Regions from separate parts of the Colwellia sp. M166 genome, predicted to be linked through region 2. Evidence: predicted binding sites of a transcription regulator. Region 2 holds the regulator's gene; each other region holds the start of a gene.
What was found. Region 2 encodes sigma-54, which starts transcription at its own class of promoters, with help from an activator protein. Its sites were predicted from a motif close to GTTGGCACGNNNNTNGNNT; they were not measured.

Region 1 (11,123 bases), 930 kb from region 2:
GTTTACCTATTAAGTATTCTCCAACATCTAGCGCATTTGAAGTGGCGGCAAATTCAAGTAAGTTGCTGCCATTACATTGAACACTGTCAAATATAGAGCGAATTTTAACTTTATTTGACTTTAAATAATTACGTAAGCGTTTTTTATCATTAATTGATACGTATTCACAGATACGTAATGACATACTTTGATCAAAAGCTAAACTTTGTGGGGCATAAAACATTGCTGTTGCAAGTACTACTGAAGCTAAAATAGTTGTTTTCATCGTATTCCTAAAATATTTATATTGTTGTTTTAGAAAAGTCTAACCTGAAAGGTAAACTTTGCCAGTATTATTGGTGAATGATTGTTCGTGCCGAATAAAACTGAGTGCTATTTTAAGGTAGTTAGGCTTATCAGAATAGCTTTATTACGATAATTCTCGTAGGTTAAGTTTTTATAGTCAAGGTGGGGAACAGTGCTAATAAAAAAGAGAGCCTTAGCTCTCTTTGGTTTGTTGTTTTTATGTAGAAGATTTAAACGTTAAATCTAAAGTGAACAACATCACCATCTTTTACGCGATATTCTTTACCTTCTAAACGCCATTTACCAGCTTCTTTAGCGCCAGACTCACCATTAAATTCGATAAAGTCTTCATAAGCGATGACTTCAGCACGAATAAAGCCTTTCTCAAAGTCTGTATGAATAACACCGGCAGCTTGTGGTGCGGTAGCATTTTGTTTTACTGTCCACGCACGTACTTCTTTTACACCAGCGGTAAAGTAAGTTTGCAAGTGAAGTAAAGAGTAACCAGCATTGATAACACGATTTAAGCCAGGTTCTTCTAAACCAAGATCAGCCATAAACTCAACACGGTCTTCGTCATCCATTTCAGATAACTCGCTTTCAATTTCAGCACAAACCGCAACCACGATAGCACCTTCTTCATCGGCAATTTTTTGTACAGCATCAAGATAAGGGTTATTTTCAAAGCCATCATCATTAACATTGGCAATGTACATGGTTGGTTTGAGGGTTAAAAAATTTAAGTAGTCAACGGCTGCTTTTTCTTCTTTAGTTAACGCTAAAGAACGCACCATGTGGCCATCTTCAACATGCTTTAATATTTTCTCTAATACGGGCATTTCAAATTTAGCGTCTTTATCTCCGCCTTTAGCTTTTTTAGCTAAGCGGAAAATAGCACGTTCTGCAGTATCCATATCCGACAGGGCTAATTCAGTATTGATAACATCAATATCGTCAGCAGGACTGACTTTATTAGCAACATGAATAATATTTTCATTATCAAAACAACGCACCACATGACCAATAGCATCAGTTTCGCGAATGTTGGCTAGAAATTTATTACCTAAACCTTCACCTTTAGATGCACCGGCAACTAATCCAGCAATATCAACAAATTCCATTGTAGTTGCTAAAACGCGTTCAGGATTAACAATTTTTTCTAGCGCATCTAAGCGAGGATCCGGTACGGGTACAACACCTGTATTAGGTTCAATTGTACAAAAAGGGAAGTTAGCAGCTTCAATACCCGCTTTAGTTAGCGCGTTGAAAAGTGTTGATTTCCCGACGTTGGGCAAGCCAACAATACCACATTTAAATCCCATGATGTTACCCTATAATGTTGGCGCAATAGCGATTATTGCGCTTTAAAAGAATGTAGACGATTTTGAGCTTTTTTAATATCGTCTTTCTGCCAAATTTCAAAACAGCGCGCAGCTTCGTCTATCGCTTGGTCAATTAAGTTTTGTTCATTGGCAGGTGCTTTACCAAGCACATGCCCAGTGACGCGATCGCGATGACCTGGATGATCAATACCAATGCGTAACCGATAAAATTCTTTGTTATTTGCTAGACAGGAAATAATATCGCGCAAGCCATTGTGGCCACCGTGTCCGCCACCTTGTTTGATTTTGCAAACACCAGGCAACATATCAAGCTCATCGTGAGCGACTAAAATATTTTCAACGGGAATACGAAAAAAGTTGGCTAATGGTGCGACGGCTTTACCACTACAATTCATAAAAGTGCTTGGTATAAGAAGATGAACTAATTGTCCGGCAATTAATCCTTTACCGTAGAGACCTGAGTATTTTTTTTCTGGCTTTAGTGAAATGTTGTAACGTGATGCAAGCTCTTGGACGAACCAATCACCGGCATTATGACGGGTTTTACTGTATTCAGCACCTGGATTACCTAAGCCGACTACTAATTGAATCGTCATCTAATAGTTTACTCTTGTTATACAAACTTAAGAACAATTAATCTATTTGCTATAAATCTAAAAAGCTTAAAGGGTATGTTGTAAAAACATTGTCCCTTTAAGCTTTATCATCAGGAGTAAATTAATACTTACTCGGCTGAAGCTTCTTCTGTTGCTTCTTCTGCACTGTCATCGCTTACACCTTTAGGCGCATTCAATGTAGCAACAGCTTGGTCATGGCTCTCGCCTTTTGCTAATTCGTCAGATGTTACGCCTTTCGGTAAAGTAACGTCTGATAAATGCAATGTTTGACCAACTTCTAAGTTAGCAACATCAATTTCGATAAACTCTGGAATGTTAGCAGGTAAACATGTTACTGCAATTTCATTCACGTGGTGAGCCATAGTGCCACCTAACTTCTCTGCAACATCTTCGTTGATGAAGTGAATTGGAGCGTTAACTTGCACAGCGTGTTTTGCATCAACACGTAAGAAATCTAAGTGCATTACAACTTGCTTGAACGGGTGACGTTGCATGTCTTTTAAAAGACATTCAACAGGCTTGCCGTCAATGTTGATCGTTAAAACGTGTGAGTAAAATGCTTCTTCTTGTTGTGCACGGAAAACATTTTTGTGCTCTAACGTTAAAGAAACAGGCTCTTGGCCTTCACCGTATAAAATCGCTGGAACTTTGTTCGCGTGACGTAGGCGGCGGCTCGCACCTTTCCCTAAATCTGTACGTACTTCAGCATCCAATGTAAATAAATCAGTCATGGTAATATCCATTATTTAATAATTAAAAGTTGTTGTTTTTTGCGACCAAAAACAACCTGTTCCTATTTCTAACCGATAATAATTAGCTAAAAAAGGCGCGGCATGATAACACCCCCACTAATGGAGATCCAATATTATCGCTAAGGCTTATGACAAAATGCTAATTTAATTGTTTGTTGGCTGCTAATAAAAGCATAAAAATTGAATGTTTTTAGAGTAACGGCCTGCACCTTGGATGTGCAATAAGCCCTATTAAGGGGATTAATGATTATTGTACCTTTAACGTTGCAACCCAAGGTATTCTTTATCGTACTGAATTTTATAGTTTAATTTTTTATTTCCTTACTGGTATTAAGATTGCTTAGCCCTAGGTTCATTTTGCTCAGTTACTCAAGGAATTTTACATGTCGGATCCTGCAGGGATTAAAATATTTTCATTTGTCGGTAAGATGAAAGTGCTGCACCTAAGTTGGATGGCATTTTTTATTACCTTTGCCGTGTGGTTTAACCACGCGCCATTACTTTCTGTCATAGCGGATAGCCTTAATTTATCCAGTGCTGAAATCAAAACGTTATTATTATTAAATGTCGCATTGACCATTCCTGCGCGAGTCATTATCGGTATGCTAACTGACAAGTATGGTCCACGGCTTGTTTATGCAATATTGTTGGCATTGTGTAGCATTCCTTGTTTTATGTTTGCACTCGCTTCCGATTTTGAGCAAGCGGCGTTATCACGGTTTTTACTGGGCTTTATTGGTGCCGGTTTTGTTATCGGTATTCGCATGGTCAGTGAGTGGTTTCCAGCCAATGAACTCGGCACAGCTGAGGGGATTTATGGTGGTTGGGGCAACTTTGGTTCAGCCGCTGCAGCTATGTTACTCCCTAGTTTAGCGTTATTTTTTGGTGGTGAAGATGGATGGCGCTACGCCGTGGCATTGACGGGCGTGCTGAGTTTAGTTTTTAGTGTTATCTGGTATGTTAATGTTAGGGATACTCCGCAAGGCTCTACTTATTTTAAGCCTAAAAGTAGTGGTGCAATGTTGGTCACTAGTCGCAATGACTTTTATCTTCTAATTTTAATGAAACTACCTATGTATGGTGCGTTAGCGCTGCTTACATGGAAGTTGTCGCCAAGTGGTGTGAGCTTACTGTCAGAGCAAAGTGCTATTTTGGTTTATTTAGCACTATTTGCTTTATTCATTATCGAGTTAATTCAAACCTATAAAGTGAATATCAAGGTTTTTGAGTCAACTATACCATCTGCGCAACAGTATAAATTTAAACAAGTTGCGGTACTGAATGTTTTATATTTTGCTACTTTTGGCTCTGAGCTTGCGGTGATTTCTATGTTGCCATTATTTTTTGCTGAAACCTTTGCTTTAGATATGGTGTTTGCCGCCATGTTGGCGTCAACTTATGCCTTTATGAATTTAATGTCACGTCCTGGTGGTGGTTGGCTAAGCGATAAATTTGGTCGCAAGAAAACCTTATTAATTCTGACGGCGGGTTTAGCCTGTGGCTATTTTGCTATGTCGTTGATTTCAGGGGCTTGGCCACTAGCATTAGCGGTAGTAACAGCGATGCTATGTTCATTCTTTGTGCAAGCGGGTGAAGGGGCTGTTTTTGCGGCGGTACCATTAATCAAACGTAGCTTAACCGGACAAATTGCTGGCATGACTGGTGCTTATGGTAATGTTGGCGCTGTTGTCTATTTAACGGTGTTAACTTTTGTACCGTATAGCCAATTCTTTTTAGTCATTGCAGCAACCGCGGTGATAGGCTTTGTCGCTTTATTATTTATGGAAGAACCTAAAGGCAGTATTGCTGAGGTCCATGAAGATGGTACGGTAGAGCTTATTAGTGTCAGCTAGTCAAATGATGAAAAGCCCAATAGATAATAAGCCAGTAAAAGCTAGTAGCGCAACGCAAACCAGTGTGGCGCGCTCCAAGCTACCTGTTATTTTAGCCGTTGTTATTGGCGGCGCATCTCAAGCCGGTACAAAAGCTGAAAACCAAGATGCTTTTGCTGCCTTGCAACCGAGTGTCGCTGAACGAGAGTCAAAAGGCATCGTTGTTGCGATTGCCGATGGCGTTTCAAGTGCTAGCCATGCGGCGCAAGCTGCACAATTGTCGGTCACACAGTTTATTCAAGAGTATTATGCGACAACAGCATCTTGGTCAACGAATAAATCAGCAGCTAAAGTACTAAAAAGTTTAAACCAGTGGTTATTTTCTCAAGGAGTAACTGGGTCTGTTACTGACTCTAAATGTCACCATGAAAATACTCAACAGCAAACTGCACAATGGTTAACCACCTTCACGGCATTAATTGTTAAATCATCTAGTGCTTATATTTTCCACGTTGGCGACACACGTGTAGGTAAATATCGTCATGGCGAATATCACGTTATTACTCGTGATCATAATCAAAAACAAGGGCTCAGTGGCAGTTTACTTACCCGAGCGTTGGGGGCTGATAGCCATTTAAAAGTGGACCAATATCAGCTCGGCGTCAATGTCGGTGATATTTTTATGTTGACCAGTGATGGTGTCCATGAACATATACCTGGACAACAACTGACCAAGATATTATCTGCAATACCAAAGCAGCCCAATAAAGTCATGCTTGAGCAAGTGAGTTTGCAAATTGTTACACAAGCAATTGCCGCGGGTAGTGAGGACAACGTAAGTTGTGTGCTGGTTTATATTGATGCTACACCTAAGCGAGAATTAGCCGAAATTGAACAAGACTTGTTGACGAGAATAATACCTCCAGCGCTGCAAGTTGGGCAGAAACTCGATGGCTATAAGGTAAAGAAAATATTGCATGCCAGTGTGCGATCGCACTTGTATTTAGTCGAACATGCAGATCACGAACAGCCATTAGTGTTAAAAGTGCCTTCGATGAACTTTATCGACGACGCTATCTATATTCAGGGCTTTTTACGAGAAGGTTGGGTGGGGGAGCGGATAAAGCATCGTAATGTTATGCAGGTTATTACTAACCCGAATCCTAGCAAGGCGTTATATCATGTCTGTCAGTTTATTGATGGCCAACCCTTAAGTGAATGGATGCACGATAATCCCAAACCAACTATTGCTCAGGTACGTGATATCGTTAGTCAAATAGTGAGTGCGCTGCGGGCATTTCAGCGTCTTGATTTAGTTCATCGAGACCTAAAGCCTGACAACATTATGATTAATGCCTCTGGGCAGATCACGCTAATTGACTACGGTACGGTTTTAATTGCCGCGCAAGATGAAGTAACAACTGGCCTGCCAGAAACGGTGCCGCAAGGTACGCTGAATTACATTGCACCTGAAACATTACTGACGATGCATGCCGACCACCAAAGTGATTTATTTTCACTTGCTGTTGTTTGTTATGAAATGCTTTCGGGAGCATTACCTTATAAGCCGATGGCGTCGAGCCATGAAAAAGTAAAAGCCTACCCTTTATGGCAATATCGCAGTATTAAAGATTACCGTAATGAATTACCTTTGTGGCTAGATTTAACCTTGAAAAAAGCCTTACAAGCCAATCCAAAGGATCGTTATCATGCCTTTTCTGAATTTCTCACTGATCTTAATAAGCCTAACCTTGATGTGTTGCAAGCATATCAAAACCTACCGTTTATAAAACGTTACCCAATTCAATTTTGGCAAGCGACGACATTTATTTTGTTGATCACACTGCTAGGCGTTATCGCTTTTTAATCGTAGTACATTACTGCATCAATATAACAAGGGCGATTAACTGCACAGCAGTGGTGCGGCTGCATCATCATACTAGTGCATTAGCACGCCATAATTGTTTGATAAATATTTTAGTTATTGTTTTTAAAGTTAAAAGTTAACTGGCACCAGCTTTGCAACTAGATCTATTAAGTTCAGCCAAGGTAAATTAAAAGCACTTAAGATAAGTGATTTTTCTTTGGCGGTCATCTGACTAAAAGTAAGTTTTTCGGTTTAACACGAGTCATAAATAAGTAGGTGTAGGTTGATGGATATAGATAATCAGGCAGTGGTAAAAACAAAAGTTGTTGTTGTTGGCAATGGTATGGTTGGTCATCACTTTGTTGAACAACTTGTTGAGCTAAGTAATAGCGAACAAGCGGTAGAGATAACCGTACTCTGTGCTGAATCGAGACTGGCTTACGACCGCGTACATCTGTCGGAGTATTTTGCCGGTAAATCGGCGGCAGATTTAGCCATGACAGACGAAAAAACCTATCAACAATGGCAAGTGAATTTCGCCGTTGATGCTAAGGTTAGTCATATCGACAAAGCGCAAGGCTTCGTTGAAACAGAGCAAGGAGAGCGCTATCACTATGATAAATTAGTGCTTGCTACGGGCTCGTATCCTTTTGTGCCACCTATCCCAGGTAAAGATCGCGAACATTGCTTAGTGTATCGTACCATTGATGATCTTGATGCTATTCAAGCAAGTGCCGATAAAAGTAAGGTTGGCGTTGTTATTGGTGGCGGGCTGCTTGGTTTAGAAGCTGCTAATGCTCTGAAACAATTAGGCTTAAAAACTCATGTAGTTGAATTTGCCCCACAATTGATGGGGGTGCAAGTTGATGCAGGCGGTGGACGATTACTGAAAAGTAAAATTGAACAGTTAGGTGTGCAAGTGCATACGTCAAAAGCCACCAATGAAATTGTTGATGGTGATCATTGTCGCTACAAGCTTTGTTTTAGTGATGGCAGTGAACTAGAAACTGATTTGATTTTATTTTCAGCCGGTATCAGGCCCTTTGATAACCTCGCTCGTGACTTTGATCTCGCTATTGGTGAACGTGGCGGCATTGTTATTAATAATCAATGTCAAACTTCTGATAATAATATCTACGCTATTGGTGAGTGTGCGTTGTGGAGCAACTTTATTTTTGGTTTAGTTGCGCCTGGTTATGCCATGGCAAAAGTAACGGCAAAACATATTCTGGGTGAAGAGCAACATTTCACCGGTGCTGATATGAGTACCAAGCTTAAGCTAATGGGGGTAGACGTTGGCTCCATTGGTGACGCCCATGCGAAAACATCAGGCTCACTCTGTTATACCTATGAAAATCAGCCGAATGGTGTTTACAAAAAAATTGTTGTTAATGCCGAAAAAACTAAGCTACTCGGTGCGGTCCTTATTGGTGACACCAGTGAATACGACACCTTGTTACAATACATGCTCAATGCTATTGATTTACCGGCGTCACCAGAGTCGTTGATTTTGCCGATGGCGGCTGATAAACCGGCCTTAGGGGTTGATGCTTTACCAGATAGCGCGACCATTTGTTCTTGTCATAACGTCACTAAAGGCGACATTGTCAGTGCTATTGATAACGGTGCTTGTAGTGTTGGCGATATTAAAACTTGTACCAAAGCGAGCTCGGGCTGCGGTGGTTGTACCGCGCTAGTGAAAAATGTCACCGACAGCTTACTTGAGCAACGTGGCGTTGAGGTTAAAAAAGATATCTGTGAGCACTTTGCTCATTCACGCCGAGAGTTGTTCGATATTGTCAAAGTAGAGAAAATCACCACCTTTGAACAATTATTATCGTCACACGGTCAAGGTTTGGGCTGTGAAGTGTGTAAACCATTAACGGCATCTATTTTAGCTTCCGTTTGGAATGATTATATTTTAGAAAAGTCTCATGTCGGTCTACAAGATACCAACGATAACTATCTTGCTAACATGCAAAAAGACGGCACTTACTCGGTTGTTCCGCGTATTGCCGGTGGTGAAATTACGCCCGATAAGTTGATAGTGTTGGGTGAGGTAGCAAAAAAATATAATTTATATACCAAGATTACCGGTGGTCAGCGCGTTGATTTATTTGGCGCACGCGTAGAGCAGTTACCGCCTATTTGGCAAGAACTCATTGACGCCGGTTTTGAAACTGGCCATGCCTATGGCAAGTCGCTAAGAACCGTAAAGTCTTGTGTTGGCTCGAGTTGGTGTCGATACGGTGTACAAGACAGTATTGGTATGGCGATATTATTGGAAAATCGTTACAAAGGTTTACGTGCCCCACATAAAATTAAATTTGCCGTATCAGGTTGTACAAGAGAGTGCGCTGAGGCACAAAGTAAGGACATTGGCATTATTGCCACAGAGAAAGGTTGGAACCTTTATGTTTGCGGCAACGGTGGTATGAAACCGCGTCATGGTGATTTATTTACCACAGATTTAGATGACGAAACATTGATTAAATATATCGACCGAATTTTGATGTTTTATGTTAATACCGGTGACAGGTTGCAACGTACCTCTGTGTGGATGGATAACTTAGAAGGCGGGTTGAGTTATTTACAAAATGTTGTTATTGACGACAGTTTGCAAATTGCTGATGAACTTGAAAAACAAATGCAGCTTATCGTCGGTAGCTATCAATGTGAGTGGAAAACGACATTGGCTGATCCGCAAGCCTTAAAACGTTTTAAACCTTTTGTAAATTCTGACAAGCCGGATACAAATATTCAATTTGTTGAGGAGCGTCAACAAATTAGACCAGCTTATCAGCACGAACGTATCGCAGTGAAAATGTCTGAAAGTTCAGCAACACAAAGCCCTAAAATTGTTGAACCTGCATAAGGAGAAATATATGTCGTTAAAAACAGCAACTCAATGGTCGAATTCAGCAGAAGGTCAGCAATGGCAAACGGTTTGTCAGATGGCAGACTTGATTACCAACTCCGGCGTTTGTGCGCTTATTGAGCAAAGTGATAAAGCAATCGTTGATGAACAGGTGGCTATTTTTCATTTGCCGAATACTGAGCAACAAGTCTATGCTATTGGTAATTATGACCCTATTGGCAAAGCTAATGTGCTTTATCGCGGTATTGTTGGCAGCATTGGTGAGCATCTTGTTGTCGCCTCACCATTGTTTAAACAGCATTTTTCACTGCAAACTGGCCAGTGTTTACAGCAAGATATCAGTGTAAAGCATTACCCCGTAAGGATTATGGAACAGCAAGTACAGTTGTTGGTTTGAGTTTATTAACAAGCTTTCTAAGTAGCGCTGGTTAAGCGCAGTCATGTAATTCATAGGTAAGCAGGCATTGTGAAAGCACAATGCCTTTTAGGGGATAGTAGTGCAAGCTGAGCAAATCATCGAAAGTACCTGTGCTTATTGTGGCGTCGGTTGTGGCATTGATATTACTAAGCAAGGCGAAAAAGCTAAGAAGCTGCAAGCCAGCGCAGATCATCCAGCAAATTTTGGTCGGCTTTGTGTTAAAGGTAGTAATCTACTCAATACGATCAGCGAGAGCGGGCGCTTACTTGTGCCTGAGATAAATGGTCAACAAGTGCCTTGGTCTGATGCTATTGAGCAAGTTGCCAGAGGTTTTGCTGACACCATTAAAAAGTACGGTAAAAACTCAGTGGCGTTTTATGTCTCAGGGCAATTATTAACCGAAGATTATTATCTCGCCAATAAACTCATGAAAGGTTATATCGGCTCGGGCAATATTGACACTAATTCACGGCTTTGTATGTCATCTGCGGTTGCTGCTTATAAACGCAGCTTTGGCGAAGATGTTGTGCCGTGTAATTATCGTGATTTAGAAACTACTGAGCTGCTATTAATCACCGGTTCAAATGCCGCGTGGACACATCCTGTTTTATTTCAACGTATTGAGCGAGCGAGAAAAATTAACCCTAATATGAAATTAGTGGTTATTGACCCGCGTGCTACAGCAACCAGTGGCGCGGCAGATTATCATCTTGCTATTAAACCCGGCACCGACGCGGCATTTTTTAATGGTTTATTATCTTACTTATCTCAGCATGGCGGCGTAGATCAAAACTATTTAGCTGATCATACTGAAGGCTTTGATGATGCCCTAGCTCAAGCATCATTATGGCCGGTAGAGCGTGTTGCTCGTTATTGTGATATTAAGCAAAGTCAGCTTGTGCAGGTTTATCAATTATTTGTTGACAGTTATTCGGCTATCACGCTGTATTCAATGGGTATTAACCAATCCAGTAGCGGGGTTGATAAATGCCAGAGTATTATTAATTGTCATTTAGCCAGTGGAAAAATAGCCAAACCGGGCTGTGGGCCATTTTCTATTACTGGCCAGCCCAATGCCATGGGCGGTCGAGAGGTTGGCGGCTTAGCTAACCAGTTAACGGCACACCTTGA
Region 2 (11,123 bases):
TATCAAGCAAACTAATTCCTTCTGCTACCATATCATAGGCTTTCCATTCACCGGTTTTTTTATGTTTGCGCACACGAAAAGAGATATTAATAGGGGCACGTCCTGGTTCTATCACACTGGTTTCGACAGAAACCACACGATCTTTCGAAAAATCTTTTGCCGGAGCAAACTCGACTTTTTGATTATTATACAAAGTAAAAACCTGTGCATAAGATGTGATTAAATATTCTCGAAATGCCGGGACAAATTCAGCACGATCGGCTTTATTGGTTTTTTTAAAGTTACTACCAATGACTTTATAAGCAGCATATTGATAATTGATGTAAGGCATCAACTCTTCACGGACAATATTCTTTAATAAATTAGGTTCGGCTTGTATCGCACTTTGTTCATTAGCAAAACGCTTGAAAGTGATATCAGCAACCGTTTTGATCATTTGATAAGGATCTTTTTTATCAACATCTGCTCCAGCATTAGCGCCAACAGCTATGGTTAATAGCGCTAAACAAAAAAAGACTTTTTTTATGACATTGCCCATCATAATTAATCACCACTCCCTTGACTAAACAAAAACTGACCAATTAATTCTTCTAGTATCAATGCGGGTTTTGTATCTTCAATAAAGTCACCTGGCTGTAAGGTGTCAACTGAAACATCAATAAAACCAGGTAACAAGCCGATGTATTGTTCACCTAATAAGCCAGCAGTTAAAATGGAAACTGAAGTGGCTTCTGAGAAGTTGTTATATTCCGCATAAATATCCAATGTAACCACTGGCGTATAGTCTTCACTGTCCAATGAAATGTCACTGACACGTCCAACAACAACACCACCGACTTTTATTGGCGAGCGCACTTTTAAGCCGCCAATGTTGTCAAACTTTGCATATAACTGGTAAGTATTACCATTGCCGGAGATGCCACTATCAGCTACTTTTAATGCCAACATTAATAATGCCGCAATACCAATAACCGCGAATAGCCCAACCAATAACTCTATTTTTTTCGACACCATGTCTTCCACCAAATTCAAAAATATCTAATTAAATAACCGCGCTCACTAATTTGTGAACATTAAAGCAGTTAAAACAAAATCTAAACCTAAAACTAATAGTGATGATTGCACTACCGTTGAGGTTGTTGCGCGACTTATGCCTTCAGAGGTTGGCTCACAAGAATACCCTTTATAAACCGCTATCCAAGTAACAACAAAAGCAAACACTAAACTTTTAATAATGCCATTTAAAATATCTTTCTCAAATGACACTTGCGCCTGCATAACAGACCAAAAGGTACCGCTATCAACACCAAGCCAGTCAACGCCAACAAGGTGTGCTCCTAGAATACCGACCGCAGAGAATATAGCCGCTAACAAGGGTAAACTAATAAAACCCGCCCAAAAGCGCGGAGCAACAACACGACGTAAAGGATCTACAGCCATCATTTCCAGACTCGACAGTTGCTCGGTTGCCTTCATTAAACCTATTTCCGCAGTCAATGCTGAGCCAGCTCGACCTGCAAATAGCAAAGCCGCCACCACAGGGCCCAATTCTCGCAATAATGACAACGCCACCATTGGCCCTAAACTTGCCTCTGCGCCATAGCCAACCAGTATAGTATAGCCTTGCAAAGCCAATACCATGCCGATAAACATACCTGACACTAAAATAATGACTAGTGACAACACGCCTACGGAGTAGAGTTGATTAAGCAGTAAAGGAAAGCCTTTACGTGGGCTCGGTATATGAAATAAGGCTGATGCTAGCATCAGTAAAGCACGGCCTAAGCCAGCGACCTGGCCAATGATGGTTCGACCAAAAATTTGCAATTGCTTCACTGCTTGATACCTCGAGCAATTAATTCTTCACGATAAGGCGCTGCTGGAAAATGAAATGGCACAGGACCATCGGCTTCGCCTTTAACAAACTGCTGTACTAGCGGTGACGTTTGTTGATAAATTTCTTCTGGCGTGCCCTGACCAATAATTTTTTGTTCTGCGATAATATATATATAATCGGCGATGCTCATCACTTCAGGTACATCATGAGAAACCACCACAGAGGTTAACCCTAATGCTTGTCCTAAGTCTTGAATCAAGCGCACAATCACTCCCATAGAAATAGGGTCTTGGCCAGCAAAGGGTTCATCATAGAGAATAAGTTCAGGATCTAAAGCAATGGCACGAGCGAGTGCAGCGCGTCGCGCCATACCGCCAGATAATTCACTCGGTCGTAAATCTCTTGCACCACGTAAGCCAACCGCTTCTAATTTCATTAACACCATTTTTTCAATGATGTCTTCTGATAGTTCCGTATGCTCACGAATCGGAAAGGCAATATTGTCGTACACACTCATATCGGTGAACAAAGCGCCACTTTGAAAGAGCATACTCATACGTTTACGTACTTCATATAGATTGCTACGTGACAATTGGGGAATATCATGACCGTCAAATAAGATTTGTCCAGACTCTGGTTTAATTTGGCCACCAATTAGCCGCAGTAAAGTGGTCTTACCAATACCACTAGGACCCATTATTGCCGTAATTTTACCTTTAGGAATCGACAAACTGATGCCATCATAGATAACACGTTCGTCACGCTTAAAGGTCATATTTTTGATATCAACTAAAATTTCGGACATATTGCTTGGGATAACATCACTGTTAATTATTGTCTTATGTCACCGAATTCTACCGCAGCGTAACATCTCAGTCATTAGAAATTAGCAAATATTTAGTAGTAAAAACGTAAGTAAAAGTATGTAAATGTAATTAAGTGTAATTAAGTGTAAGAAAGGCTTTATGAATATCTATTTCCGTCACTTAAGTTTGAACGTTCACAAAGTGCTAATACTTCAGATGAAAATTAAACCCTGACAAATTTATTTTTTAATGATTTTATTATCAATGCACGTGCCAATAATAGCAGAAAAAGTTTATAATGGCTTTTGCTCAACATAATGTTAGCAAAATAAATATAAATGGGCTGTCATCGGTTATCATCAATGGTTTACAATTCCTCTTTTTATTTCATCATTAGCAACGAGTAAAACGTGCTACTTATTACCTTAGCCAAACAGGAGCTTTGAATGTTCATCCAAATTTTGATCTTACTACTTTCACTAATTATCTTAGTGTGGAGTGCAGACAAATTTGTATTTGGTGCCTCATCATTAGCACGAAATCTTGGTATATCTCCCATGATCATTGGTTTAACTATTGTCGCAATGGGCTCTTCAGCCCCCGAAATGATGATCGCAGCAACCGCTTCTTTACAAGGTAACCCCGATACTGCTGTCGGTAATGCTATTGGTTCCAATATTACCAATATAGCGTTAGTGTTAGGTTTAACGGCCTTATTTCACCCTTTATCTGTTTCGTCTTCCACCATCAAACGTGAAATCCCGCTTATTTTAATTGTTACTGCTATCGCAACTTACATGTTGGCCAACAGCCACTTTAGCTTTAATGAAGGCTTGATACTGATCATCGGTTTTGTACTTTATATTGCTACCTTACTGTTCGTTACTTTAAAGCGGGCAAAACAAAACCCTATAGACGATAAAATGGTCTTAGAAGCCGAGCAAGAAGTGCCGGAGGCCGTCAGTACTCGACGTTCAGTCATTTGGTTAGTTTTCGGCATTATCTTTTTGCCATTAAGTGCAACATTTCTTGTCGACTCTTCAATTTTTATTGCCAAAGCTTTTGGTATTAGTGACTTGGTCATAGGTTTAACCGTCATTGCTGTTGGTACTAGTTTACCTGAACTAGCAGCCAGTATTATGAGTATTATTAAAAAAGAAGACGATCTGGCTTTGGGAAATATTATTGGCTCAAATATCTTTAATATTCTTGCCGTACTATCGCTAGCGGGCTTAATTTCACCTGGTAATATTGACCAAGCAGCGGCCTCTCGCGATGCTCCATATATGCTAGCAACAACTTTCTTACTCTTTCTGCTTTGTTTTAGTCGTAGCGGAAAATTTCGCATCACACGCGCGAAAGGTTTACTATTGTTAGCAGTATTTATCGGCTATCAAATTTTACTTTTCAGTCAACTTAAAACTTAATGATTGGTCTATAGCAATGAAAAACTTTAAGCAGTTAGCACAAAACGTCATTAAAATTGAGCAACAGGCTATTGCTGAATTAACACAATTTATTGATGACGACTTCGTTAAGGCTGGTGAATTAATGTTCAACTGCCAAGGCCGGGTCATCGTAATTGGTATGGGAAAATCTGGCCACATTGGCGGTAAAATTGCTGCAACACTGGCCAGTACAGGTACACCATCATTTTTTGTCCATCCTGGTGAAGCAAGCCATGGCGATCTTGGCATGATCACCATAGATGATGTGGTATTAACTATCTCTAATTCTGGCGAAACCGGCGAAGTATTAGCTATTATTCCCGTCATCAAGCGATTAGGGGCTAAGCTTATTGCCATGACCGGTAACCCTGATTCAACATTAGCACAGCTTGCCGACACGCATGTTTGCGTCAAAGTATCGCAAGAAGCTTGCCCTCTAGGGTTAGCACCAACCTCTAGCACCACAGCAACTTTAGTGATGGGAGATGCCCTTGCGGTTGCGCTATTAAATGCTCGTGGTTTTACCGCCGATGACTTTGCTTTATCTCACCCTGGTGGCAGTTTAGGGAAAAGATTATTATTGCGTTTAACGGATATTATGCATAAAGACGAGCGCCTACCAACCGTAGCAAAAAGCGCTAAAATAAAAGATGCTTTAGTTGAAATGTCTCTGAAAGGTTTAGGCATGACAGCTATTATTGATGACAATAGTCAGCTGATGGGGCTATTTACCGATGGTGATTTACGCCGTATTTTAGATGCAAAAATTGATATTCACCAAGACAGTATTACCAGTGTTATGACCAAGAATCCTTATGTTGCGAAGCAAGATATGCTGGCTGCTGAAGCACTAAAAATTATGGAAGACAAAAAAATTAATGGCTTGATTATTGTTAATGACAATAATCAACCGATTGGTGCGATGAATATGCATGACTTATTAAAATCTGGAGTGCTATAAATTGGATAGCCTGTACGGAAACGTTACACCCAGTGTTTGGCATAAAGCACAAAAGATTAAACTCTTTGTTTGCGATATTGATGGCGTTTTTTCAGATGGCCGTATTTATTTAGGTAATAATGGCGAAGAATTAAAAGCTTTCCATACTAAAGATGGCTATGGCATCAAAGCTTTAGGTGCTAGTGGTGTTGATGTTGCCGTGATCACCGGCAGAAAATCTAACATAGTACAGACCCGCATGAGTGCATTAAATGTTAAACACATAGTCCAAGGTGAAGAAAATAAACTCCCAGCATTAAAAGCCATGATGGCGGCATTAAAATTAACACCTGAGCAAGTCGCTTACATTGGTGATGATATGCCAGATTTTGACTGCCTTAACTATGTGGGTTTAAGTATTGCTGTTAATGACGCGCATCCTGCGATATTAAAACTCTGTCACTATATTACTTATACCCGAGGGGGTTTTGGTGCCGTACGAGAAACTTGTGATCTAATAATGCAAAGTCAAAACACCTTAGCGGCGGCTACAGGCGCGAGTATATGAGCCGAATTTATCTTGCGACAATAATCTTATTTATCATAGCCGTTTCGACTTATGGACTGCTTGAATGGTATAGCGTGCAAGAAGAAACAAGCAACATTCTCGACAGCACGAGTAACCCTGAATTTATTGCTGAGAATCTCAACAGTGACATTTATAAAGCATCGGGCGCATTAGCTTACAATGTTGAAGCACAACGAATGGAACATTATGCGCAATTAGAGGTCACACACTTTGAGTATCCACAATACACTTTATATCCAAAAAACAACAAACCCACTTGGCAAATTACCGCCAACGAAGGCACCTTGTATGGTAACAACCGAGTAAAATTAAAAAATCGCGTACGTTTAATCGCCACTGATGAAGAAAGTTTGATACAGGAAGTACACGGAAAAAATTTAGAAATGGACTTGAAAACTAATATTATCAGCTCAGAGCAAACTATCTTAATATTAGGTAAAGGATTTACTATGTATGGCTCAGGATTAATTGTAGACTTAAACACAACACAGATGACATTGACCGAACATGTACAAACCATTTATAAAAAAACTAACAACTAAATTAACTTTCTTAGCGGCGCTACTTTTATTAGTCCCTGCAGCAAGTGCTGAAAAGTTTGATGTTGAGCAAGAAATTAAAATTTCTTCTTCACGCCAAGCAGCCGATCTGAAGAACAAAATATTCAGTTATATTGATAATGTCATTATTTCTCAAGGCACGCTTAAAATACATGCTGAATTAGTTCAGGTCATCACTCAAGAAGAAAACGATAATAAAATTTATATTGCTAAAGGCTCACCAGCAACATTTGAGCAAACCCTGCAAGATGGTAGTCCAATCAACTTACAAGCCAACGAAATCCGTTATGAACCAGCGATGAATATTGTCGTCATTTCAGGTAATGCCTTATTACGTCAAGAAGGCAGCGAAGTGAGCGGTAATAAAATTACTTATAATTTTGACACTGAATATGTCAATGCTGAAAGCTTAGAAAATGCCAAGGTTGAGACGGTTTTACAACCTAAAAATAAAACTGAGCAACTAGAAAAATCAAAGGATAAACAAGAGTAGATGGCAACTTCAACATTATCCGCAACCGGTCTAGCAAAAGCCTATAAAGGCCGAAAAGTAGTTAAAAACGTCAGTATGAAGGTCTCTGCTGGACAAATTGTTGGCTTATTAGGACCGAACGGTGCTGGCAAAACGACCTCTTTTTATATGATTGTCGGTTTAGTCAACAATGATAGCGGCTCCATTGTTTTAAATGATGAAGACTTAACTTTATTACCGATGCACGAACGCGCACGTAAAGGTATCGGCTACTTACCTCAAGAAGCATCAATTTTTCGTAAGCTTTCGGTTTATGACAACATCATGGCCATTTTACAAACTCGCAAAACTCTCAATGATATCGAAAGAGAAGAGAAACTTGAACATCTGCTAGAAGAGTTCAACATTAGCCATATCAAAGATAACTTAGGCATGAGCTTATCGGGTGGTGAACGCCGACGCGTTGAAATAGCACGCGCTTTAGCAGCGGAACCAAAATTTATCTTACTTGATGAGCCCTTTGCAGGTGTTGACCCTATTTCAGTAGGTGATATAAAAAAAATTATCCTACACTTAAAAGAACGTGGTATTGGCATTTTGATCACCGACCACAATGTACGAGAAACACTCGATGTTTGTGAGCACGCCTATATTGTTAGTCATGGCGAACTTATTGCTGAAGGTGATGCTAATCAAATTCTTGCGAATCAGCATGTAAGAGATGTATACCTTGGTGAACAATTCACGCTATAGTGAGTAACAAACTACAACGGCACAATAATAATGTCTTTGAACAGGGAAAAGAAAACGTAAATGCGTCCTACTCTGCAACTCCGTATCGGACAACAGTTAACGATGACCCCGCAATTGCAGCAGGCGATCAAACTGTTGCAATTATCTACTCTGGATCTACAGCAAGAAATTCAAGAGGCACTTGAAAGTAATCCTTTGCTTGAAGTTGATGAAACTGCTGATAATAGCTCGGAAAGTACCCCTGACCATTTAGAGGAAGCCTTTTCTGCTGGTGTTAGTGAAGATACAGCAATGTCATCCTCAGATGGCAGTGAAGATTCAGCACCAACGATCGATGAAATTAGCTCCTCAGAAGGCCTAGCCAAAACCGATATTCCCGAAGAACTTAATAGTGATACTACTTGGGATGACAACTTTAGTGCTGGTGCAAGTAGTGGCGGTGTTGGACCGGCATCAGAAGATTATACCTACCAAGGTGAAACAAAAGATTCATTACAAGATCACCTAATTTGGCAAATGGAACTCACGCCCTTTAGCGATACCGATAAAACCATTGCTATTGCCATTATTGAAGCCATTGATGAAGCAGGTTACTTAACCGTTTCAGCAGAAGATATCTTAGAAAGTGTCGGCATTGAAGATGTTGAGCTTGACGAAGTTGAAGTAGTACTAAAGCGCATTAACATGTTTGACCCCGTAGGTGTTGCTGCTCGTTCAATTCCTGAATGCCTACTGATTCAACTTAATCAATTCGCTAAAGATACCCCTTGGTTAGCGGAAAGTAAGTTAGCCGTAACTGAATATATTGAATTACTCGGCAATCGAGATTACCGCCAGTTAATGCGAAAATTACGCTTAAAAGAAGATCAATTACGCGAAGTTATTCGCCTGATACAATCTTTAGATCCTCGCCCAGGCGATAGCGTGATAAAAAGCGAAGAACAATATGTCATTCCTGATGTCTCTGTTGAAAAGAAAAACGGCCGTTGGACGGTAGAGCTCAACCCTGATACTGCACCTAAGTTATCGGTAAATCAGCAATATGCGGCGATGTCTCGCACCATGAAATCATCCACTGATAGTCAGTTTATCCGCTCGAATTTACAAGAAGCTAAATGGTTTATCAAAAGCTTAGAGAGCAGAAACGATACGCTATTAAAAGTGTCAAACTGTATTGTGCAACGCCAGCAAGGATTTTTTGAACATGGTCCAGAAGCTATGCGTCCGATGGTATTAAACGATATTGCCGAAGCTGTTGATATGCATGAATCAACAATCTCACGGGTGACGACGCAAAAGTATATGCACACGCCTAGAGGGATTTTCGAGCTGAAATATTTCTTTTCAAGTCATGTTAGCACTGAAAATGGTGGTGAGTGTTCATCGACTGCAATTCGTGAATTAATCAAAAAACTTGTTGCTGCTGAAATACCTGCAAAACCTTTAAGTGATAGCAAAATGGCAGATATTTTAGCCGAGCAAGGTATCAAAGTCGCAAGGCGGACCATTGCTAAATATCGTGAATCGCTCTCTATACCGCCATCAAATCAACGTAAAAGCCTACTCTAGGCCAACTTACTCACCCGTAAAAGAGGACAGCAGCATATGCAAATTAATCTTACCGGACACCATGTCGACGTTACCGATTCATTACGTGATTATGTTAATGGCAAATTTGAAAAGCTAGAACGTCATTTTGATCACATCAACAATGTACATGTCGTATTAACAGTCGAGAAGCTCAATCAAATTGCCGAATCCACTGTCCATTTAAGTGGCACTGAGGTCCATGCTAAAGCAGAAAACAATGATATGTATGCATCAATTGATGCTTTAATTGATAAGCTAGATCGCCAAATCTTGAAGTACAAAGGCAAGATTAACAAGCATTAGCGTAGCACCACATTAGGTCTTATAAGTTTATGAAGTTGCAAGATATCTTAACTCCGGACTGCACTATTTGTGCAGTACCGGCTGCAAGTAAAAAACGTATTTTAGAATATTTAAGTAGTCTTGCTGCTGAAAAATTGGCAAATCACGACACTTTTCAACTATTAGAGAGCTTAGTTAAACGTGAACGAATGGGCTCAACAGGTATAGGTAATGGCATTGCTATACCTCATGGCCGCTTAAGTGATGCCACACAGCCAATTGCTGTGGTTATCACCATAGAAGAAGCGATTAATTTTGATGCTATTGATCATCGTCCCGTAGATATTTTTATTGCCTTGTTTGTACCTGAAGAAGAATGCCAAAATCATCTGTGCACCCTTCAAAGTATTGCGACAATTTTTCGTAACAAACAGTTTTGCAAACAGGTACGTCAATGTAAAACTAACCAAGAGCTTTTTCAGTTAATCCAACAAGCGAGTTAAAGCACGGATGAAATTAATTATTGTAAGTGGCCGATCTGGCTCCGGCAAAAGTGTCGCACTGCGTGTTTTAGAAGATTTAGGCTATTACTGTGTCGACAATATTCCAGTTAATTTACTACCGGCATTAACCCATACGGTCATCAATGATTATGAAAATGTTGCGGTAAGTATCGATGTTCGCAACTTACCGAAAGATCCTAACGATGTGCCTGAAATTATTGATTACCTGCCGAGTGCTGTCGAGTTAAACCTACTCTATTTGGATGCAGATGATAGCGACCTGATCCGTCGATTTAGTGAAACTCGACGTTTACACCCATTGATTAAGCAAAACATTGCTTTAGACCAAGCTATTGCCTTAGAGAAAAAACTGCTGGAACCGATCGCTAGTCGAGCACACTTATATATCAATACCAGTCAACTATCACCACATCAACTTGCCGACTTAGTCAGAGAACGTATTTTGGGTAAAACATCAGGTTCTATGGTGGTGGTCTTTGAATCATTTGGTTTCAAACATGGTGTGCCGCAAGATGCCGACTATGTTTTTGATGCCCGATTTTTACCTAATCCATTTTGGGATAAAGAGCTAAAAGACTATACCGGCTTAGATAAGCCAGTACAAGATTTCCTTGCTAGCCAAGCGATAGTGACTAAGTTTATTTGGCAAATTAACAGCTTTATGATGACTTGGTTACCGCATTTAGAACGTAATAATCGTAGCTATATTACCATCGCTATTGGCTGTACTGGCGGTAAGCATCGCTCAGTATATATTGCAGAATTATTAGCCAATAATATGCGTAAAGAGCGTAAAGACGTGCAATCTCGTCACCGTGACTTACCCATTGAAAGTACATAAATTATGATGACTGTACAATTTAGCCGTGAAGTACTGATCATCAATAAACTTGGCTTACATGCCAGAGCGGCCTCAAAACTTGCTCAGCTTAGCCAAAAATTTACCGCGAAAGTCACAATTGAATTAGCTGATAATAGTGCTGACGCTAATAGCATTATGGGCTTAATGCTATTAGCCGGCGCCCAAGGAAAAACCGTTAAGGTTGTCGCCTCAGGTGAAGATGCAGAAAGAGCGCTAGCAGAGATTTGCCAACTTTTTAGTGACAAATTTAATGAAACTGAGTAAATAAAGCCAAGCACTAAGCTCCTCAACCTGTGTTTAAGTCAATAAAAAAGCTGCGAAAAGTGATAAATTACGGTAAACTCAACACTGATAATTATCAATTTTGAGCGTAACATCACCTTAATAATTATCCTTCATACTAATAATTTTCAGTTTTCGTTTTTACAACGGCACAAGGTAGCTATATGCCGGAAGTTTC
Region 3 (11,123 bases), 440 kb from region 2:
TAATTAGTGGTTTTTCAGCAATATAAATAATTTTTTTAGCGATTAATTGCAAAGAGAGTTCATCATTTTTCCCCCGGTAAATTAAAGCAAACTGATTTTCATTAAGGTGATATAAAAGTAGTTCATCAGGGAGGGTTGTTTTTAGATGATCACAGAACTTATCAACTAAAACATTACTGACCTCAACACCGTATGCAGTTACTAGCTTATTAAAATTTCTAATTGAAAAAACACCTAGAGAAAATTCTTTTTGGCGTGTTATTTCTGATACTAAATCATCATTGAGCTTGTATTGGTTGGGGAGATTGGTTACTTGATGATAAAAAGCTAATCTTCTAACTTTTTCTTCCGCTATTTTTCGTTCAGTGATATCAATTATATGGATATCATAAGCGTCGATATCGGGTAAATAATTAATATTGTACTGCAATACATATTTTTTTATCGTTTGCTCAACAGATATAGACTGCAGTTTTCTTTTATTTATTTTCTGGCAAAGCGTAGAATAATTTTGAGGTAGCAATTTATTTATTTCTTTATTGGTGTAATCTAGTTGAAGTAATAATGCTTAACATGCAGGGTTAGAAAAAACTATATTTCCTTTGTTGTTAATGCTCAAAATGGGGTTGGGATTGCGATGAGGAAATAATGCTAAACGATTCATTTTGGCATTATTTACAATAGATTGTCTAATATACCAGGCAATAAGAGCACCAAGAAGAATTATACTGAAACTATAAAGAGCCACCACAGTATGACTCTTTGCCACTTGTTGATGTGTGGCGTTTTTTGCGTTTATGACGTTCTGCTGAGTTGACATTTTTATCGCTGCTAATACTGGCGTCATCTCACGTCTGGTAGCGGATATTTCGGCTAATATTATTCTTAATTCGTCCCAGTAATCATTTTCATTATACCGGTTTCTGTTTTGTATTGTGGAGTGAAAGTTCTCGAATAGCGCGGTTATTTGTTTTTGGCTTTTAAAGAGTAATGTACTTTCATTTGCGAATGCTCCTTGTTGCGTAATAAGTAAGTACTGTGCTGCAAGGGTCTGATTGAATTCATTTTGCTTTGCTAAAAATAATGAATTATTTTGTGTGACAAAATATTCATAAATATTTCGTTCTTGAGCCATTAATATTTCAATGATTTGGCCAGTACTATTTAAAATAGGAATATAGTTGTTCACCAGTTCAAAAGTGTTTTTTTCCACTTTTGTTGACGACTTATAAACAATATAAGAAAGCGATAGCCCTAATATAAGCGCTAGACCAGAAAATAGTGTTGCTCGAAACAAATAGGGTTTTAAAAATCCATTCATTTAAAATACTTAATTTTTATTCCATAAATTATAGATAGGTTTTTTCAGTAATTTATTTCCACTTTTACTGAAAAGCTTCAATTTTATTCAGCTAATACCAAGTCTATTAAGTATTTTCTTATATATAAATTCTCTGGTTTGATTAAAGCTTAAAGTTGCATTTGTCGTGTTTACAGCTCAACACTCAAATGAAGTACCGTTAAATGATTTAAAAACTCTTGCTTTAACTACTTAACCTGAGTCTGGGGTAAGCTAAGTCCGTCAATGCGACGATTTCTGCGTGTATCAGCGTTAAATTTGCTACTAATAGCTCGCTATTAGGTACACAAATCAGCCTTGATTCACGCAAAACTTATCACATTGATAATAAACTATGCGCCAAATTTTATAAAAATTGACTAAAGTGATTGTAAACATTGTATTATACTAATTTCTTCGCACATCCATTATCCCGAACTCAGGTTACCTAGGGTGATGCTTCTTTATTTCGTTCTAGATGAGTTAATTACTCGCTGATACTGCAAGTTATACACGCTTAGCCTGTAAATATTTCACTTTGTGCTATATACCAGTAATCATATAACAAGTGCTTTTTAAATTAATATTGTTTATTATCAATAGTTTAATTTTGTTTTGTTTGTTGGCATGAATTACGCTTTAAGTTAACTGTAGTTTTATACTTAATGAACTGAGGAGAATGTTATGTTGAATTGGGCACTCACTTTTTTAGTTGTTGCTATTATTGCCGCAATCTTCGGCTTTGGTGGTATCGCTGGTGCAGCAGCAGGTATTGCGAAAATTATTTTTTTCATCTTCGTTGTATTGTTGGTTATCTCATTAATCGCCAATGCTGTTCGTGGTAAATCACCCAAAATTTAGGAAGAAATTTATGACTTTTATAAAAAAAATATCAAGCTTACTTATTATCTCTGTTGCAGTATTTGGCTTAGCCGCTTGTAGTGATGATAAAGCTGAAACGACAGGTGAAAAAGTAGATGAAATGGTGCATGATGCAGGTGAAGCTGCTGAAAATGCCGGTGATAACGTCGGCGATATGGTTGACGATGCCGGTAATGCGCTTGAAGAAGCTGGCGAAAAAGCCAGTGATATGGCAACAGATGCTGGTAATGCACTTGAAGATGCTTGTGAAAAAGCAAAAGAGAAAGTTAACGCTGAAGATAAAGATTGTTAATCGGCAGCAACTAAGTTTCAAAAGGCCTGAATAGGCCTTTTTTATTGCCTAGAAAATAGCAATGTGCCGATAAGCTCTGAGTGGGAACAAATTTAATAGACTTGGTATAATATCGTCTACGGCCTATTCATTGTTAATATGGTGTTATCAAATATTCAGCTAACAGCTACACTATATATGCCTAATAGTGAATTTAAATGATTCCTAAAATGTATTACAACATTGTAGCTAAAATTTGATTAGTGATGCTGGTGATTGTGGCGCAATGACTTTTTTATATCTAAAGCAAGGGATCGGCAATGAATAACAAACTCGCTCCACTCATTGAAAAAACGCAGTCCAGTTTTTGGTTTGTACCAAGTTTAATGATTATACTTTCTTTTTTATTGGCTGCTATAACACTCTACATCGATACTACGCATAGCCAAGCGAATAAAGGTGCTATCAGCTTCTTGTATGCAACAGATGTCAATGCTGTGCGCTCGTTGTTAGGTACAATCGCTGCGGCAATGATCACAGTAACCAGTATTGCCTTTTCCATTACTATTGTGGTTTTAACGCTGGCTTCTTCACAATTTGGCCCGCGTTTAATGCGAAATTTTATGATGGATAAAGGTACCCAGATAGTACTAGGTACCTTTATTGCTACTTTTTTATTTTGTATCGTAATATTTTGTGCGCTCAGTTTTAAGGCTCCCTATGCTTTTGAGCCTGGTATAACCATAGCGGTTGCTATTGTGATGACCTGTTTTAGTGTCTGTATATTAGTTTACTTTATTCACCATGTTGCAATGTCAATTCAGGCTGATGTAGTGATTGATGATGTTTATTGTGAATTACAGCAGAATATAGCAAAGCTTTTTCCCAGTGCGACAAATGAAAATGTTGTTAATTCAAAAGTTTCACTTGAGCAAAAAAAATGTCATTTGGCTAAGTTTGAGGTGATAGCTCCATTTAGTGGTTACCTGCAACTCATTGATAAAGATAGCTTAATTGATTTGGCGTCACAGTCACATTGTGTTATACAACTGCACTTTTCAGCAGGTGACTTTATTGTGGAAAAAACAATAATTGCCACTGTTCATAGCAGCAATAAAACAGATCTGGATATCAGCGAAAATATTATAGCGCATACAATTTATGGCTCGTGTAGAACGCCAGTTCAGGACCCTGAGTTTGCTGTACATCAACTGGTAGAAATTGCATTAAGAGCCTTATCTCCAGGCATTAATGATCCATATACCGCGATTACCTGCATAGACAAACTGTCTGCAGTACTTTGTGGTTTAACAGATAAAACTTTTCCTCAGAAAAATATTCTAGCCAATGGCGTCCTTCGTTTAGTCTGTAAAGAGCTAACGTTTACTGATATTGCGAAAGCGGCTTTTGATCAAATCAGGCAACAATGTGAAAGCAACCTTGCGGTTACCATAAAAATGCTGGACTCTTTGCAAGTACTGGCAACGCAAGTAAAGTCAGATGAGCAGCGTAGCTTCGTTTTAACTCAAACAGAGATGATTAAGCAGCAACAAGCAAAACAGTCTTTGAGTGCTCATGACCGAGGTGAACTATTACTTAGAATCGAAAAAATATCCCTCCCACAGGCTAAAAATAATTTACGCTAGCTGTACAAAATGTGCTGGCAAAGCACTGTGAAAATTTTACATAATACTTTGTAATTATCACTAAGTTGAAAAACAAAGACTATGCTATTTTTATTTTTATTGTTATTAATCAATACTATAGATTTTGGCATTATTATCGCATTAAGTAATGTGACCTAATTACAAGGAGATTAATATGAAGCATTCAATTTGTTCTTTATTCGTAGTAGCAGCATTAAGTAGTGTCTCGGTATCAGCTTTAGCTGATAACACATGGAAGGATAGTGCTAAAGACGCATGGATTGATGGTAAAGCAGAAACAACGCTATTACTGAATGGTAACCTTGATTCGTTTGATATCAATACCGATGTTAAAAATGGCAAAGTGACACTCACTGGTAAAGTTGAAAGTGATGTTGATAAAGCGCTTGCGGCAGAATTAATTGCAAACTTAGAAGGCGTTGAAAGCGTTGAAAATAAACTGACTGTGTTGAATAACGACACTATTTCAGACAAAGATATAATGCAGACGCTGAAAGATACCAAAGTCGAAACAGTAGTAAAAACGCGCTTACTTTTTGAATCTGAGGTCCGTGGCACAGACATTGAAGTAGAAGTTGACCGCGGGATAGTAACGCTCACTGGTACTGTTAAATCTAAAGAAGCTAAAGACTTGGCTGGCGCTATCGCTAAAGGTGCAACAGACGTCACTAAAGTGGTTAATGAACTGAAAATATTACCGAGTTAATTATATTAATCCCAACGCGGAATGAAAAATCGCTCAATAAGTTAATTTGAGCCAGATCAGCGCTGACCTTGCTAATAATAGCCAGTGATTAAGCTCCTCTTCTTCTAGAGGAGCTTTTTTATTGTAGCGAAAATAAAGCTCATAATAATTAGTAGTGATATGTAGTGTGCTATACGTTGTTTAAACGGACAAAAAATGTTCGTGTCTCACATATTTCAACCTGTCAATATGTGCCGATAACGTGAAGTTGTTGCTGTAAATATCTCCCAAAAAGATGTTTTCGAGTCTTTTTCATATTGGATAAGTTGCTTTTTAAGCTTGAATGCCATTTTTGTCTGTGATCTAATTAATTTAAATAGCACAATAAATAGCAGACACCCACTCAAACGGTTATTCAGTTTGATGACAGCTAAGCTTAGTCACAGCTGCTTTGATGTCAGATTAAATATTAGCTTGCTTATAACAGTAAGCTAGCGCCAGTTTTGTCTGGCGCTCAAAGGTTTTCGCTCACTAATTATTATCCCTCAGCGGCGTCTTGAATGACTTCTCCCGCACTTTCTATATCTTTTCCTGCGCCTTCTATTGTGGCGCAAGCACCTAAGGCACTACTCAGTAATAATACAGTTAGTACTGATTTTATCTTGCTATAGTATGTTTTATATTTCATTTTTTGTTCCTCTTGGTTTATGAGCTTAACTATCACGAATAATATTCGTTTTTTTTCAGTATCAGTATGGCGTAACTAGGCTTTTTTGCCTTCGACATTTTTTTCGTCCGGAGTGTTTGATTCAGTATCCTCCGTGCCTTTTTTTTGTCTTTCAATATTGGCTTTTTTCTGCCACATGGTATTAAGTTTCTCTCCACCTTTAGCGCCAAAGTCGAGAGTTCTAATTGGAAAGGGTATTAATATATTTGCTTGTTCTAGTGCGGTTTTTATTGTTGCTAGCGCGGTGTGCCTAGCTTGCATAAATCCGGTTTCACCTGGGTAATCTATCCATAACCAAACCAATAAGTTGACACTGCTGTCACCAAAGCTTTCGCCATATACGGCAGTTTCTTCTTTTTTGATAATAAAATCACAGTCATTTAATGCCTCTACAATAACCTTGGCTGCCACTTCAGGATCATCTGCATAAGAAATGCCGACTGGTATTTCGATACGCCTAATGCCATTAGTTGTGTAGTTTGTCAGGATATTTCTAAACAGAATTTTATTGGGAATTATTTTGAGTTGTCCAAAAAAAGTTTCAACGAGGGTATTACGTAAATTAATGGTTTTTACCGTACCAAAGACTTTTTCTGCTTCAATAATATCGCCGATTTGAAAGGGTTTTCTGATGCCCATCGCAATACCGGCAATGAGGTTTTCGGTCATATCTTGGAAGGCAAAGCCGATTGCTAAGCCGATAATACCGGCACCAGCCAGTAGCGAGGTTACGGTACCTTTTAAGCCAATAAAATCTAATGCGACAAACATGCCTGTCAGTAATACACATACTTTGATTATTGACGATAATAAGTCTGCTATTTGTCGAGAATCTAAAGTTTTTCGTAATACATTTTGAGTTACCTGACCAACAATTCTAGCGATGATAGCAAATACAATCGCGATCAAAATGGCTACGACGATATTAGGCAAATGTTTAACGCCAGTTTCTAACCAGAGTTGCAGTTTTTCGTTAATAAGTTGCCAAAATTTTTCTAGTTCAATCAGTTCCATTTTTGTCCTTACTTTCTGGTTATTGGCTTTTTAGTCAATTTTATGGCTCCTAGATATTGCCATTAAACTGCTTGCAAATTATTGATAGTAAAGTTGTTAAGTTGCCAAGCACTATGGTTAGCTGGCAAGAATACTTAATGATTTAGGTATAATCTCAATATGTAAGTCGTCGGCATGAAACACTTCACCGTCAATAACATATTCAATTTCATGGTCGGCAGTTATCGCAATTTTCTTTGCGCTTATATGCTCACTCTGTAAAGGGTTAACTTGCTCAGATAAACCTGAAAGCGCTAATTCAGCTAAGCTCAATACGTTATTTGTCATATCTTGTTGAGGAGGTATCCAGGTGATGTCAAGTAAACCGTCATCAATACCGGGCTCACCGCCTCCTTGTGCTAATATGGTGGTAAAAGGTGCGGCATTAGCGATGACGAGACTCGCCGTTTCAATCGTTTTTGAGGGTAAGTCATCAATGCTAACTTGTAGCGTTAACATTTTATTTCTGCTAACGGCTTGCCACAAGGCTTGCAGATAGGCAAGTTGGCCACTGACATCTTTTGCTTCTCGATTAGCGCTGGCTATCATCTTATGTTCAAACCCTAAACCCACTAGTAACAACATCAGTGCATCGTTGCATTTTGCACTATCAATTTTTTTAACTTGTCCGGCAACAATGACATCACAAGCGACACCGACGGGAATTAATTTGGTGCTAAAGCCTAACAATACATGAGCAAGTGCATTGGCTGTGCCCATAGGTAATATGGCCATCGTTATGTCAGTGCTAACTAACTCTCCAGCTACTTCGGTTACAGTACCGTCACCACCACAGGCGATAATAGTTTTAGCGCCATCGTTAATTGCTTGCTGTGTTAATGTCGCTGCTGAAATTTGTTTGGTAGTTTCTAGAATATGCAGCAAGAAATAAGGCGATAAACGCTCAATAACTTCAGCTTTATTTTCGGGCCATTTACCGCCACCAGACACTGGATTAGCAATTATCCATAATGGTGCTTGCAGTTTAAATAAGCCCTCTTGATGGAAACGTTTTAAGGCATTTAACTGTACTTTGTTTAAGTTTGCGGTGGCGCGTATGCCTTGAATTTTCGCTAATGCTTGCTCGACTGACCAAGATTGATTTTTACTCAATAAATAAGCCGCCATCACTAATACTGATCTACCACGGCCTAATGCACAATGAATAACTACGCCACGGGTATTAGAAATATGATTTTCAAGCCAATAAATTGCTTTTATCAGCTCTTCCGCCTTAGGGCTTTTATGATCTAATACCGGCAAGTTTAAGTAATCTAATTGCTCATTTTCTGCTGTCCAATCAAGGCCATCAAACTCTGCGGTCACATCCAATATTGCAGTCACTCCTGCTTTTTGCAAAGTAGGAATGTCTGAAGGAAACAGTCGACATGCTAGGAATAATTGCTGATCAATTTTTTGGATGGCAGGCACTTTGTCATATTTCCTCGCATAAAAGTTATATAGCTGTGACCCCAGTAGAAACGGAATAAAAAGCCAACGAATATAAAAAGGAATACTGCCATTGATTTTCTTTCTGAAAATCCACGGTAAATCAAAAACATAGGCTAGACTGACTAGCGTTAATGACAGCCCGATCCATGCCCAAATCACCTTGAAATATAACTCAGTACTGAGCAATAGAGAGATAAAGGCAAGGATTGCACCGACAATGTAATATTTTACAATGAACATAAAGCTGCTCCAATTTGTTATTGTTGAATAAGTTACTAGATAAATTTAAGCTGAATACCAACACCTACTCGCTCTTGGTGACGGTTATAGTCCACTAGTGAATCGCCGTAACCATTAAAGTATTGCAATAAAAAATCGTATCTTGTATTGATTGGGTAAGACAAATTAAGTTCTACACTACCTTTGTTCTCGCTAGTTTTAAGGTTATTTCTAACTAACGCCATAATATTAACTTTGCCTAACTTAGTGCCGTAACCAAACTCGGTATGACCCATAAATGTGGTGATATCAGGGTTGTCATCACCGTTGGAGTCAAAGGGATTATTTTTTTTATCTTCCTTAATGCGGTACCAAGCTTTAATGTGATAAAACGAGTCATCGTCACTGAACATGGCAGAAGCAAATACTCGATTCCAACTGCGAGAACGCAAACCACTTTGGCCATTTGACTGATGACTTAACCCTAAGCGAATTTGGTTAAACTTAAATCCCGCGAAAGAAAGTTGATTTCTCCAAGCATAAAACAATTCAGGTTCATAGTTTGTTTCTCTAAACGGTTTTGAGGCCTCACTGTTATAAACTTGCCAATAAGACACGGCGGTAAACCCCATGTAAAGCCCAGAGCTACTTAAGTATTCTTGATAAATAGGTAGCTTTACACTGATTTGATATTTGGCTTCCATATGATCAACATTTTCAGTATTTAAACCACTAGCACTAAGCGTGTTAGGGCTACTGACATAGGTGAATGGCAATATATAGTTTAGTCGATGTTGTGATAAAGCAAAGGGATTAGCTACGGCTTGATTAACCGACTCTGCACGCTCATCAAATATTGATACCGTGCTTGTTTCAATGTGTTTTTGTTGTGCGATAACATTGAAACTAACAAGAAAAATAGCGGTTGCGGTGAATAATGTTTTTTGGCAAGTTAAAATTTTTTTAAACGTTAATTTATTAGAAAAATTATTAGAGAAAAATACTACTGATTTGATCATAATTATCCTATTAATGGGTCGCTGCTAAATTACAGCGACCAGCGGTATTCGAGCGTGTGGTTTAATGGCTCATCTCAGCTTGATATTGTACGGCCAAGTCAGTTTTTTCCGTTGCGCTAAGGTTTTTGCCTGCTTGTTGGAAAAACTCTCTTTCTTCTTCAGCTAAATGATGCAGAACCTTATGCTGTAAGGACTTCATGATTTTAAGCCAAGCAGGAGAGTCCATATCTGTTTGTTCTAATTGGGCAAGAAACTCATCTATTTCGTGATGTTCAGCAATAGCATGTCGAGCTAATTCGATAGTGCTATCGAGTTGCATTAATGGCGCATAAAAATAGCGTTCTTCGGCAAGTGAATGTTGAGTTAATTGCTGCTTTAAATCGATAAAAAAATCTCGACGACTCGCAGAATCACCTGTGGTTTCCACCAGCATTTTCATCAATAAGCGTTGTTTTTCATGATCGCTACGCAGAGCGGCAAAAATATCCATGTTGGTACCTCTATTTATTGATTAACTGATTATAGTTAAGCGAGATATGTACCAAATAATCGTTCTGTTGGTATGTGATTGTTTTATTTTAGTTTATTTTAGTTTATTTGTTTTATTCTTGTTTTTGTGTGTGTAAACAGTAATGATTTTTTTGATGAGTTGGCAAAAATTACACGGTGTAGAGTAATTTTTTTATGGTGCACAAAGCGCCATATAGCTGTAAGCGGAGAGCTAAAGTTGAGCTAGTAGGTTTTGCAAAATCTCACGATTAACTGGTTTTAATATCGCTTGAGTAATTCCGGCTTGTTTTAAGGCTTGTTCAGGTACAGTTGCGCCACTAACGAGTATGAGCTCTATAGCAGGATAAGCATGCTGGATAGTACGTGCTAAATCTAGCCCGTTGGCGTCAGGTAAGTGTAAATCAAGTAATATTTTGCTCCAATTTTCTTCAGTGTTAAGTAGGGCTTGGCATTGCTGTGCGCTGGTGGCTTTTACCGCTTTGGCGCCTAGCGACTCAAGTAGCAGTACGGTAATATCAGCAGCATCATTATCGTCTTCAACGACAATAATACGTTGTTGTAGTACGGTTGCGTTGTTATTAAACATAGCATTAGCGCTGCTGCAAGTGCTTTGATTATCAAGCTTAAGGTAACTTGCTAAGCCACGATATAGCTCAGCCTTGTCAATAGGTTTAGGCACTATCAAGTTAAAGCCAATGTCTATGAGTTCTTGCTTTACACCTTTCATTGTTGCAGCAGTAATAGCGATGATCGGCTTATTAAAGCCTAATTTTCTTAACGCCTTTATCGCCCGTTTGCCGTCTAATTTAGGCATATGAATATCCATCAGCATAAGGTCGAATGGTGTTCCACGAGCACCTGCTAATTTAAACTGTTCAAGCGCTTGTAAGCCATTAGCGGCATAACTTACCGCTAAGCCAAATGATTGGCAGTTATGGCCGATAAGTAAGCGAATATCATCCATATCATCAACCACTAATACCCGTCCCTGTAACTGAGGGAGTGTTAATGCTGTGCTTGATGAATGCTGTTGGTCAAAAGCAAGTGTGGTGCGCGGTTGCGCGGTAATATCGCCGGGGTCAATGCTAAAGGTAAAATGACTACCGCTGTTAATTTCTGATGTCACTTGAATGGTGCCACCCATGTGTGCCACTAACTCAGAGCAAATTGATAACCCCAAACCGGCTCCTTGCTCTTTTCTAGAAATAATATCTTCAACTTGTTCAAATGGTTTAAAGATAGTTTCTAGCATATTTTTTGGGATGCCTTGGCCGGTGTCTGAAACGGTAAAACTGAGCA

Region 1: a site for sigma-54 is predicted at 6,836-6,854, ahead of nirB (nitrite reductase large subunit NirB). Genes of this name have one in related genera too.
Region 3: a site for sigma-54 is predicted at 1,961-1,979, ahead of FGD67_RS11165 (DUF1328 family protein). Genes of this name have one in related genera too.

Annotation. Positions count from the first base shown of each region.
Region 1 covers NZ_CP040755.1:3,814,832-3,825,954, forward strand. Annotated here, with positions in the region: gene FGD67_RS17275 (DUF3718 domain-containing protein) at 1-265, opposite strand, end outside; gene ychF (redox-regulated ATPase YchF) at 516-1,607, opposite strand; gene pth (aminoacyl-tRNA hydrolase) at 1,640-2,224, opposite strand; gene FGD67_RS17290 (50S ribosomal protein L25/general stress protein Ctc) at 2,353-2,976, opposite strand; gene FGD67_RS17295 (NarK family nitrate/nitrite MFS transporter) at 3,381-4,850, shown strand; gene FGD67_RS17300 (protein kinase) at 4,855-6,696, shown strand; gene nirB (nitrite reductase large subunit NirB) at 6,983-9,571, shown strand; gene nirD (nitrite reductase small subunit NirD) at 9,582-9,971, shown strand; gene FGD67_RS17315 (nitrate reductase) at 10,072-11,123, shown strand, end outside.
Region 2 covers NZ_CP040755.1:2,880,817-2,891,939, reverse strand. Annotated here, with positions in the region: gene FGD67_RS13155 (phospholipid-binding protein MlaC) at 1-541, opposite strand, end outside; gene mlaD (outer membrane lipid asymmetry maintenance protein MlaD) at 544-1,014, opposite strand; gene mlaE (lipid asymmetry maintenance ABC transporter permease subunit MlaE) at 1,060-1,836, opposite strand; gene mlaF (phospholipid ABC transporter ATP-binding protein MlaF) at 1,833-2,642, opposite strand; gene FGD67_RS13135 (calcium/sodium antiporter) at 3,090-4,070, shown strand; gene FGD67_RS13130 (KpsF/GutQ family sugar-phosphate isomerase) at 4,087-5,052, shown strand; gene kdsC (3-deoxy-manno-octulosonate-8-phosphatase KdsC) at 5,054-5,599, shown strand; gene lptC (LPS export ABC transporter periplasmic protein LptC) at 5,596-6,162, shown strand; gene lptA (lipopolysaccharide transport periplasmic protein LptA) at 6,128-6,673, shown strand; gene lptB (LPS export ABC transporter ATP-binding protein) at 6,674-7,405, shown strand; gene FGD67_RS13105 (RNA polymerase factor sigma-54) at 7,466-8,974, shown strand; gene hpf (ribosome hibernation promoting factor) at 9,011-9,298, shown strand; gene ptsN (PTS IIA-like nitrogen regulatory protein PtsN) at 9,328-9,780, shown strand; gene rapZ (RNase adapter RapZ) at 9,788-10,642, shown strand; gene FGD67_RS13085 (HPr family phosphocarrier protein) at 10,646-10,927, shown strand; gene mgtE (magnesium transporter) at 11,110-11,123, shown strand, end outside.
Region 3 covers NZ_CP040755.1:2,445,011-2,456,133, reverse strand. Annotated here, with positions in the region: gene FGD67_RS11175 (bifunctional diguanylate cyclase/phosphodiesterase) at 1-523, opposite strand, end outside; gene FGD67_RS11170 (hypothetical protein) at 569-1,321, opposite strand; gene FGD67_RS11165 (DUF1328 family protein) at 2,024-2,200, shown strand; gene FGD67_RS21895 (hypothetical protein) at 2,207-2,281, shown strand; gene FGD67_RS11155 (DUF2254 domain-containing protein) at 2,813-4,138, shown strand; gene FGD67_RS11150 (BON domain-containing protein) at 4,314-4,865, shown strand; gene FGD67_RS11145 (entericidin A/B family lipoprotein) at 5,383-5,532, opposite strand; gene FGD67_RS11140 (mechanosensitive ion channel family protein) at 5,608-6,585, opposite strand; gene FGD67_RS11135 (diacylglycerol kinase family protein) at 6,703-8,316, opposite strand; gene FGD67_RS11130 (phospholipase A) at 8,352-9,314, opposite strand; gene FGD67_RS11125 (hemerythrin domain-containing protein) at 9,376-9,804, opposite strand; gene FGD67_RS11120 (response regulator) at 10,036-11,123, opposite strand, start outside.